One region of the Albidovulum salinarum genome, then DNA from elsewhere that is predicted to be linked to it. Evidence: riboswitches for the same ligand, from Rfam matches in the RefSeq annotation. Region 1 holds a riboswitch; the other holds the start of a gene.
What was found. A riboswitch is a leader RNA that binds a small molecule or an ion and turns the genes downstream of it on or off. The one in region 1 is predicted to bind cobalamin.
Positions count from the first base shown of each region.

Region 2: another riboswitch for cobalamin. It lies ahead of OEZ60_RS18450 (ABC transporter substrate-binding protein); the one in region 1 lies ahead of bluB (5,6-dimethylbenzimidazole synthase).

Region 1 covers NZ_JAOVQO010000008.1:84,501-89,551, forward strand. The annotation lists gene OEZ60_RS09930 (sodium-dependent bicarbonate transport family permease) at 1-125, shown strand, start outside; gene OEZ60_RS09935 (DUF3240 family protein) at 128-439, shown strand; gene OEZ60_RS09940 (tetratricopeptide repeat protein) at 518-1,141, shown strand; gene bluB (5,6-dimethylbenzimidazole synthase) at 1,158-1,922, opposite strand; cobalamin riboswitch at 1,967-2,148, opposite strand; gene OEZ60_RS09950 (hypothetical protein) at 2,259-2,855, opposite strand; gene OEZ60_RS09955 (aspartate-semialdehyde dehydrogenase) at 2,859-3,881, opposite strand; gene OEZ60_RS09960 (trans-sulfuration enzyme family protein) at 3,979-5,051, opposite strand, start outside.
Region 2 covers NZ_JAOVQO010000020.1:5,317-10,367, forward strand. The annotation lists gene OEZ60_RS18440 (Lon protease family protein) at 1-2,461, shown strand, start outside; gene OEZ60_RS18445 (hypothetical protein) at 2,458-3,210, shown strand; cobalamin riboswitch at 3,289-3,504, shown strand; gene OEZ60_RS18450 (ABC transporter substrate-binding protein) at 3,665-4,678, shown strand; gene OEZ60_RS18455 (FecCD family ABC transporter permease) at 4,675-5,051, shown strand, end outside.

The DNA.
Region 1 (5,051 bases):
TGGCCTTGCCGGAGGCCAATCCCTCGATCTACCTGACGCTCTCGCTCGGCGTCACCTTCCCCTTCAACCTCTCGCTTGGCATCCCGCTCTATGTCGCGGTGGCCGGGCTTTTCGCCGGAGGCTGACCATGCAGACCCATCAGGCCAAGCGCGTCGAGATAATCATCGAGGCCCCGCTCGAACACCGGCTGACAGACGCCATCGTCGCGGCCGGTGTCACCGGCTTCACGATCCTGCCGGTGCTCGGCGGCTCCGGCCGCTCCGGGCAATGGAGCCGCGACGGCCAGGTCTCGCTCGCGGGCGGCATGGTCGCCGTGGTCTGCATCGTCCGTCCCGAGCGGGTGGACACGCTCCTCGACGCCGCCTTCAAGGTGGTCGAGCGCCATATCGGCGTCGTTTCCGTCTCCGACTGCGAAGTGCTGCGCGCCGAGCGGTTCTGAGCCGTTCCCGGTCCCCGCATCGTGACCGCGCGTGTTTGCGCGTCATGGTAGGCTGGGTCGCGACAGGAGGCTCTTGCCATGCATGGATCGCGCCCCGCGCTCCTCGCGGCCGGCATTGCGCTGGCCATGATCCTGCCGCCCGCACCGGCCATCGGCGGACACGGCTTCGGATATGACTACGGCGTCCATCACCGCTATGAGCGCCGTCAGGCCGCACCGCGCGTTGTTCCGCCGAGCTATTCCCGCGCCCTGTCCCTGTTCCAGCTGCGCGATTACGATGCCACCCGTCGCGAGCTTCGTGCGCTCGTCGAGACCGGGCCGGGCGACGCGGACGCCTGGACCCTGCTCGGCCTCGCGAGCCTGAGGCTGCGCGACTACACCGGGGCCGAGGACTACTACGCCGAGGCGCTGAGGCTCGACCCCGGCCATCGCGGCGCGCTGCAGTATCAGGGCGAACTCTACATCACCCAGCGCCGCTACGAGGCGGCCAAGGCCAATCTCGCGCGGCTCGAGGAGCTTTGCGGCGGCTGCGCGGAGCGGGATGAACTTGACCGCGCGCTGGTCCGCGCCGGCCAGTCCCCCGAAAGCGCGCCGCTGCTCAGGGCGCCTGGCGACGCCGCCGCCGGCGTGCGGCGCCTTGAGTTGCCCGAGGCGCCGAGTGACGGACCAAGGCGCCTCAAGGCACCAGGCGGCGGATCCTGACCCGGCGCCCCGGCCGTCAGGCCAGCCGCTCTGAGAGGAACCGGCCGGCCTCGATGGCCTCCTGATCGGCGCCGAGCCGCTCGGTCAGCGCGCCGTCGGCCCGCGCATTGCCCCAGCGATCGTAATGGACGTGGTCGGTGATCGGCAGTCGCTTGCGCCAGCCCGCCGCCTCGAGTTCCGGCCGCGCATGGAAGCCCCGCACATGACCGACGCAGAGATAGGCAACCGGGATCACGTCCTTCGGCAGGCCGAGCACCCGCTTTAGCGCGCCGTTGTCGAGGATCGAGACCCAGCCGACGCCCAGCCCCTCGGCCCGCGCCGCGAGCCAGAAGTTCTGCACAGCGCAGACCGAGGAGAAGAGGTCCATCATCGGGATATGGGTGCGCCCGATCACCACCGGCCCTGCTCGGCTGCGGTCGCAGGTGATGCAGATGTTGAGGGGCGATTCGAGGATGCCTTCGAGCTTGAGGTTGCGGTAAACTTGGCGCCGGTCCCCCTCGAACATCATCGCCGCCTCGGCATTGGCCTTGGCGAAGAGGTCGTGCACCCGGCCGCGAATCCCGGGCTCGCGCAGGACGAGGAAGTCCCAGGGCTGCATGAAACCCACCGAGGGCGCGTGATGCGCCGCCATCAGCACCCGGCTGAGTCGTTCCGGGTCGACCGCGTCGGGCAGGAAGTCGCCGCGTGTGTCGCGGCGGTTGAGGATGGTGCGGTAGACCGCTTCGCGGGTGGCGGCATCGTAGCTGTCGGGCGGCGTGAGCCCGGTCTTGGTATCGGCCATCGGAGTCCCCTTGGATGGTCCCGCGCAAGCCGCCGTCCGCGCGGCCCGCGCCATCCCTTCCGGCCGGTCTTCTGACTCGGGCTCATTCCGCCCGGACCCCTTCCCGGCCCTACGGCCAGTGGTCATCGTCCGGCAGTCCCCCTCACAGCGCTGGGCACGTCGCGGAATTGCACCGCATTCCCGATTCTCCCGCGCGAAGGCGGGCACCGGAAGGTGGGGCGAACCTTACCCGGTGGCCCGGCGATGTCAGCCGGAAAGCGGGCGCGAATGCTGCCGGCAGGATGAGTGGAATTGACGCATGCCCCGGCCGGGCCGGATCCGAACGCCGGGCCCGGCTCAGAAGGCGCTGCGCAGGCCGACGACGACCCCGTTGGACGAGGCGCCGGGGCCGATGAGACCGTAGCCGTCCGATCGGTGATGCAGGCGCAGGAACACGCTCCGGTCCGCCTCGCGCCCGAGATCATGCGCAAGCTCGAAATGCCAGTAGATCAGGTTCTGAGCCGCTTCGCCGTCGCCGCGCCGCTCTTCGAGCGCCGGCACCTTGGAGGCATGGGAGGGACCGATGCCGAAGGCGAAGCTGTCGATCACCCAAAGGACCGGCCGCTTCGTCTCGAGCCGCGCGACGACCGGCAGGTTGAACTCCCAGTGGTCCTGAAGGTTGAAATGGCGGACCACCTGCGGCTCAAGCCAGAACGACAACTCGCCGACACGAGTTGCGACCGGATTGAAGAGACGGAAATCCGCCGCCACGCCCACGAGGCCCGGCTCTTCGTACCTGGCGTTCCACGGGGTGAAGACCAACTCTTCCCAGGGATTGTCGGTGAGAATGCCGCCGAAGACGCTGATCTCGCGCCGCGTCTCCGCCTGTGCCGGCCGCTCCGCGATCAGGCCCAGCGCAACCAACAGGATCATGGTGCGCAAGGCCAGTCGCATGTGTCACCCCTTCTTCAGGCAGCGGTTCCCGAGCGTCTCGGCAATCTGAACCGCATTCAGCGCCGCGCCCTTGCGCAGGTTGTCCGAGACGCACCAGAGATTCAATCCGTTGTCGATGGTCGAATCCTGGCGGATCCGGCTGATGAAGGTCGCGTAGTCGCCGACGCATTCCACCGGCGTGACGTAGCCGCCCGGCTCGCGCTTGTCGACGACCATGACGCCGGGCGCCTCGCGCAGGATGTCGCGCGCCTCATCCTCGTCGAGAAACTCCTCGAACTCGATGTTCACCGATTCCGAGTGACCGACGAAGACCGGGACGCGGACGCAGGTCGCGGTAACCTTGATCGTCTTGTCGAGGATCTTCTTGGTCTCGGCGACCATCTTCCACTCTTCCTTGGTCTGGCCGTCCTCGAGGAAGACGTCGATATGGGGAATGACGTTGAAGGCGATCTGCTTGGTGAACTTCTTCGGCGCCACTTCCTGGCCCGGCACATAGAGGCCCTTGGTCTGGTCCCAGAGCTCGTCGATGCCATCCTTGCCCGCACCCGACACCGACTGGTAGGTCGAGACGACGACGCGCTTGATCTTCGCGCGGTCATGCAGCGGCTTCAGCGCCACCACCATCTGCGCGGTCGAGCAGTTGGGATTCGCGATGATGTTCTTGTTCTTGTACATCTCCACCGCGTCCGGGTTGACCTCCGGCACGACGAGCGGGATTTCCGGGTCGTAGCGGTAGAGCGAGGAGTTGTCGATCACCACGCAGCCCTGCGAGGCCGCGATCGGCGCGTATTTCTTCGTCGCCTCCGAACCGATGGCAAAGAGCGCGATGTCCCAGCCGGTGAAGTCGAAACCCTCGATGTCCTTGGTCTTGACGGTCTTGTCGCCGAACGAAACCTCGGTGCCGAGCGACCTGCGCGAGGCAAGCGCGGCGATCTCGTCGACGGGAAATTCCCGCTCGGCGAGGATGTTCAGCATTTCGCGGCCCACATTCCCCGTGGCGCCGGCGACAACGACCTTGTAGCCCATCTGGGGTCTCCTAACGTTAAGGACGAGGCCCCTTAGCCGATCGCGCCCCGCAGATAAAGGCCCCGCCGCGCCGCAGCGCGGAAAAAACGCCGCAGGATCACAATACTCGGGCGAGATCGGCGATCAGATCCTCAGCATCCTCGAGCCCGACCGAGAGCCGGAACACCCCGTCGCCGGCGAAGGCGCGGTAGCTCTCCCTCGCGGCACCGTCGAGCCGGAACGAGCTGTCCATCAGGCTGTCGGTCTCCATCCAGAAGATCAGGCTCCGGTGATGGCCGAGCGAGACCGCGTAATGGATGATCTCGAGCCGGTCGATGAAGCCCTGCGCCAGCGCCCGGCCCCGCGCCGCGTCGCCGACCTGGAACGAGATCATTCCGGATGTGTTGGTCATCTGCCGCCGCGCGAGTTCGGCCTGGGGATGCGAGGCGAGGCCAGGATGGATCACGCGGGTCACCGAGGGGCGGGTTTCCAGCCATTCGGCGATCCGGATCGCGTTCCGCTGGTGCGCCTGCATCCGCAGGGGCAGCGTCGCCATGCCGCGGGCGATCAGCCAGGCGTTGAAGGGCGAGAGAATCCCACCGTGATGGATCGCCGCCTCGGCCCTGAGCTTCGCGACAAGCTCGGCACTGCCCGCCACCGCGCCGCCGACCGCGTCGCCGTGGCCGCCGATGTACTTCGTCACCGAATGCATGATCAGATCGACGCCGAGCGCCCGGCTGTCCTGCCCCAAGGGCGAGGCGAAGGTCGCGTCGCAGGAGAGCAGCGCCCCGGCGTCATGGGCGAGCCGCGCCACCGCCGCGAGATCGGTGAGCCGGCCGATCGGGTTCACCGGCGTTTCGGTGTGGACGAGCTTGGTCTCCGGCCGGATCGCCGCTGCCACCGCGTCGAGGTCGGACATGTCGACCAGCGTCACCGCGATCCCGAGCCGGGGCAGCGTGTCGCGCGCGAGCTCCGCGACCCCGGCATAGGAGACGTCCGAGACGACCGCATGATCGCCGGCCGAGAGGAACGTCAGGAAGATCGCCGTCGCCGCCGCCATGCCGGAGGCGAGGCAGAGGCAGTCCTCGGTCCCCTCAAGCGCCGCGATCTTGCGCTCCAGCAGCGCGACGGTGGGGTTGCCCCAGCGGGTATAGAGAAAGCCGGCGTCGTCGCGGAGGTCATGGGCGGAAA
Region 2 (5,051 bases), on a different contig from region 1:
GGCATTCAACCCAGCGGAAATACCGGGTCTCCCCGCCGAGGAGCTGGCCCGGCGCTGCGATCCGGCAGAGCTGCCGTTCGGCGCCACCGACGAGATCGAGGGGCTTGACCAGCTCATCGGTCAGGACCGGGCGATGGACGCGATCCGGCTTGCTGCCGAGATGCGGCATCGCGGCTTCAACCTGTTCGTGCTGGGACCGACCGGAACCGGGCGCCGTTCCGCGGTCGACCGGCTTCTTGCCGAGCAGGCGCAGAAGCTGCCGGTGCCGGACGACTGGGCCTATGTGAACAACTTCGACGCCCCGGACAAGCCGCGCGCCCTTCGGTTGCCGCCAGGCACTGCGCAACGGCTCAGGGGCGCGATGCAGGGGCTCGTCGACGACCTCGCGATCGACATCCCGGCGCTCTTCGAGTCCGACGAATACCAGACCCAGCGCCGTGCGCTCGACGAGGAATACGGCGAGCGCCAGGAAACCGCGATGGCCGATTTCGTCGAGAAGGCGAAGGCCGAGAATGTGGCACTCCTGCGCACGCCGATGGGGTTCATGCTGGCAGCGATCCGCGACGGAAAGGTCGTCAAGACCGAGGATTACGACAAGCTGGACGAGGCCGAGCAGCAGGCGATCGACGAGAAGATCGCCCGGCTTCAGGAGGAACTTGCCAAGGTCCTGCGCGAGGCGCCGAAGCTCGACAAGGAGTTGCGCGGCAAGATCGAGATCCTGCACGCGAGCATGGCCGAACGCGCGGTCTCGGCCCGTGTCGGCGAGCTCAAGGCGGAGTTCTGCGATATCGCCGCGGCCTGCGCCTATCTCGACGACGTCCACAAGGACATGATCGCCAATGCCGAACTGTTCCTCGCCGCGCAGGCCAATGCCAAGTCCGGCCCGTTCCCCGAGGCGATCCGCAAGTACCACCGCGAGCCGCCCTTCGAACGCTATGTCGTCAACGTGATGGTGTCGCGCGACGGGCCGGAGGCAGGCGGCGCGCCGGTCGTGGCCGAGGATCTGCCGACGCTCGATCACCTCACCGGGCGGATCGAGCATGTTTCGCAGATGGGCGCGCTGATCACCAATTTCACCCTGATCAAGCCCGGCGCGCTGCACCGCGCCAATGGCGGCTACCTTGTGCTCGACGCGCGCCGCGTGCTCACCGAGCCCTTCGCCTGGGAAGCGCTGAAACAGTGCCTCAAGAACCGCTCGATCGCGATCACCTCGATGGCCGAGCGGCTGAGCATGGTCTCCACGACCTCGCTGCAACCCGATCCGATCCCCCTCAGGGTGCGGGTCGTGCTGATCGGCGACCGGGTGCTGCATGCGCTCCTGGTGATGCTCGATCCCGATTTCGCGGACCTCTTCAAGCTGCAGGCCGATTTCGAGGAGTCGATCGACCGGACGGGCGACACGGTCGTGCCCTTCGCCCGGCTGATCGCGGCCCATGCCGTGCGGGACGGGCTGAAGCCCTTCGCGGCGGCGGGCGTGGCGCGGATCATCGACGAGGCGACCCGGATCGCCGACGACAGCAAGAAGCTGACCCTGCATCTCGGCGCGCTCTCCGATCTGATGCGCGAGGCCGACCACTATGCCGGCGGGGCCGGGCGCGCCCGGGTCGAGGCCGAGGACGTCGCCCGCGCCGTCCGCGAGAAGGACCGGCGCGCCTCGCGCGTGAAGGACCGGATGCAGGAGGCGGTCACGCGGGGCACGATCCTGATCGACACCGACGGCGCGAAGGCCGGGCAGGTCAACGGGCTGTCGGTCATCGGGCTCGGCGATTTCCGCTTCGGGCGGCCGTCGCGGATCACCGCGCGGTGCCGGATGGGGGCGGGCAAGCTCATCGACATCGAGCGCGAGGTGGAACTTGGCGGGCCGCTCCACTCAAAGGGCGTGCTGATCCTCGCGGGCTACCTCGCCGCCACCTACGCGCTCGACGCGCCTTTCTCGCTCCACGCGAGCCTCGTCTTCGAGCAGAGCTATGGCGGGGTGGATGGCGACAGCGCCTCCTCGGCCGAACTCTATGCGCTCCTGTCGGCACTCTCGGAGCTTCCGGTGGCACAGGGTTTCGCGGTGACGGGATCGGTGAACCAGACCGGGGAAGTGCAGGCGATCGGCGGCGTCAACGAGAAGATCGAGGGCTTCTTCGAAACCTGCCTGACGCGCGGGCTGACCGGGCGGCAGGGCGTGCTGATTCCGAAATCGAACGTCGAGCACCTGATGCTGCGCGACGATGTGGTCGAGGCCGCCCGCGCGGGCAGGTTCCGGGTGATCCCGGTCGCGACGATCGACGAGGGCATCGCGATCCTCACCGGGCGGGCGGCGGGCGCCCGGGATGCGACCGGCGCTTTCCCCGAGGACAGCGTCAACGGCCGGGTCGAGGCGCGGCTGCGCGAATATGCCGAGGCGCGGCGGCGGTTCGGCCGCACCGGCCGCGGCGAGGAGGGCAGGGGCGGCGAGGGGGATGCGCCATGAGCGCGGCGACCGTGACGCGGCGGCGCATCCTCATCGGCGCGGGCTCCTTCGCCGATGCCGAGACCGCCATCGCCATCGCCGAACGCATCGCCGAGGCGGTCGCCGCCGATCTCGGCGGTGTGATGGTCGAGGAACCGGACGCGGCCGGGGTCGCCGGCCTCCACTGCCAGCGCGTCGTCACCTCCTCGGGCATGCTGATGGTCGCACCCTCCAGCGCCCAGATGCGGATTCTCGTGGCCAGCGACGCGCGGGCGTTCCGCGCCCGCCTGGCGCGGGTGGCCGAGGCCCGCGCGCTCCACTGGAGCTTCGAGCGGCGCAGGGGCGAGCTTGTCAGTGGTCTCTGGGAGGCGGCGCGGAGTTGGGACCTACTGCTCCTCGGCCACCGTCCGGTCCATCGCCGGCGCGGCAGCGTCGTCGCGATCCTGCCGACTGGCGCGAGCGAGAGCGACGCGCGTGCGCTGGGCGAGACGCTGGCCTCCGCGCTCGGGACCGGGATCGTGACGATGGGGCCGATGGCCGGCGCGGAGGCGGAGGCCGAGGAGGCGCTCCTGCGCCGGGTCGGCCGGACCAATGCCGCCGTGGTGATCGTGGATCTCGCGGCGGGCCCGTTTCGCGGCCCCGACGCGCTGCGACGGCTCCTGGACGCCGCGCGCTGCCCGGTGCTGGTGATCGGCGCCGGGAGGGCGCCGGCAACGATCGCCCATACGACGCAGATCCCGCCCGCCCCGCATGAGGACGGTTCGACCTGAGCGCGCAAGTTCGGGCAGCCTATGTCGTTCCGGGGCGGGAAGCGGTCGGAACCAGCTTGACAGCCCAACCGAGCAAAGGGCATGACGGCTGCCGATGGTCCCGGCCAAGCCAAGCGCGGCCGGGTGAAAAGGGAACACGGTAAGGAAGAGCCGCAAGGGCGCCGAAGCCGTGACTGCACCCGCAACTGTAGGCGGCGAGCGACCCCCGGATACCACTGGCCCCAAGACGGGCCGGGAAGGTGGGGCGAGCATGGACCCGCAAGTCAGGAGACCTGCCATCGACGAACGTAGCCAGACCGGGCGGGCTGCCCGGGGAGGGTGTCGATGACTTGTGCCGGACGCGGTCCCATGCCGGGCGCTGCCTTGGCAGGCCATCATCCTTGCGTCGCGATGCGCGGCGCGGGGTCCTTCCCCTGTTGCCCTCCGGTCGCCACCTGACCCCGAGGGAGACCCCATGTTCCTGCGCACCGGCCTGACGGCCCTGCTCCTGTCCTCCACCGCCGCCGTCGCGGCGGAAGGCCCCACCCAGTACCCGCTCACCATCGAGAACTGCGGCGAGACGATCAGCTTCGACGCCGCCCCCGGCGCGGCGGTGAGCGTCGGCCAGGCCGCGACCGAGATCCTCTATTCGCTCGGCCTCGGCGCCAAGGTCGCCGGCACCTCGGTCTGGTTCTCCGAGGTCCTGCCGGAATTCGCCGACCTTAACGCCGGGATCGAGCGGCTCGCCGACAACGACCCGAGCTTCGAGAGCGTCGTCGCAAAGAAGCCGGGCCTGGTCGCGGTACAATACGAATGGCACGTCGGCCCCGAGGGCATCGTTGCCACGCGCCAGCAGTTCCACGACCTCGCGATTCCGACCTACATCCTGCCCACCGACTGCGTCGCCAAGGACAACTCGACCGGCGCCGACGGCACCCGGCTTGCGATGTTCTCGACCGCGAGCGTGCATCAGGGCATTCGCGAACTCGCCGCGATCTTCGACGTGGCCGCGAATGGCGAGGCGCTCGTCGCCGACCTGATGGCGCGCGAGGCCGCTGCCGTCGAAAAGGCACAGGCGCTCGGCCTCAAGGACGCCTCGGCGCTCTTCTGGTTCTCCTCGACCGAACTCGCCGCCGATCCCTTCGTCTCCGGCCAGAAGGGCGCGCCGGGCTACATGATGGAGAAGCTCGGACTTAGGAACGTCGTGGAAAGCGACGAGGAGTGGCCGACCGTCGGCTGGGAGACGCTGGCCAAGGCCGACCCGACCGTGATCGTCATCGCCAGTATGGACCGCCGCCGCTTCGAGGCCGACGACGCCGAGAAGAAGCTCGAGTTCCTCAAGACCGATCCGGTGGCGAGCCAGATGACGGCCGTCAAGGAAGGCCGCATCGTGGTGATGGACGCCCAGACGATGGACGCGACCATCCGCAGCGTGAGCGGCGTTGAAGAACTCGCCGACGCGCTCGAGTCCTACGGGCTCGCGCAATGAGCCTCGCCGTCGCGGGTTCGGGCGGCGCGGGCCGCCGCATCGGTGCGTGCGGTCTGGCGCTGGCCGGGCTCGCGGCGGCGCTTCTAGCTGGCGTGGTGATCGGCGAGACGGCGCTGCCGCCTCTGACCGTCCTCCAGGTGCTGGCCAACAAGGTTCTCGGCGCCGGGTACGCGCTCGATCCGGTGGACGAGGGCATCATCTGGAACTACCGGCTGACGCGGGCGATCGTCGCGGCGGCCTGCGGTGCCGGTCTCGCAGTGTCGGGCGTGGTTCTGCAGGCGCTTTTGCGCAACGCGCTCGCCGATCCTTACGTGCTCGGCATCTCGGCCGGGGCCTCGACTGGGGCGGTGGCGGTGACGATCGCCGGGCTCGG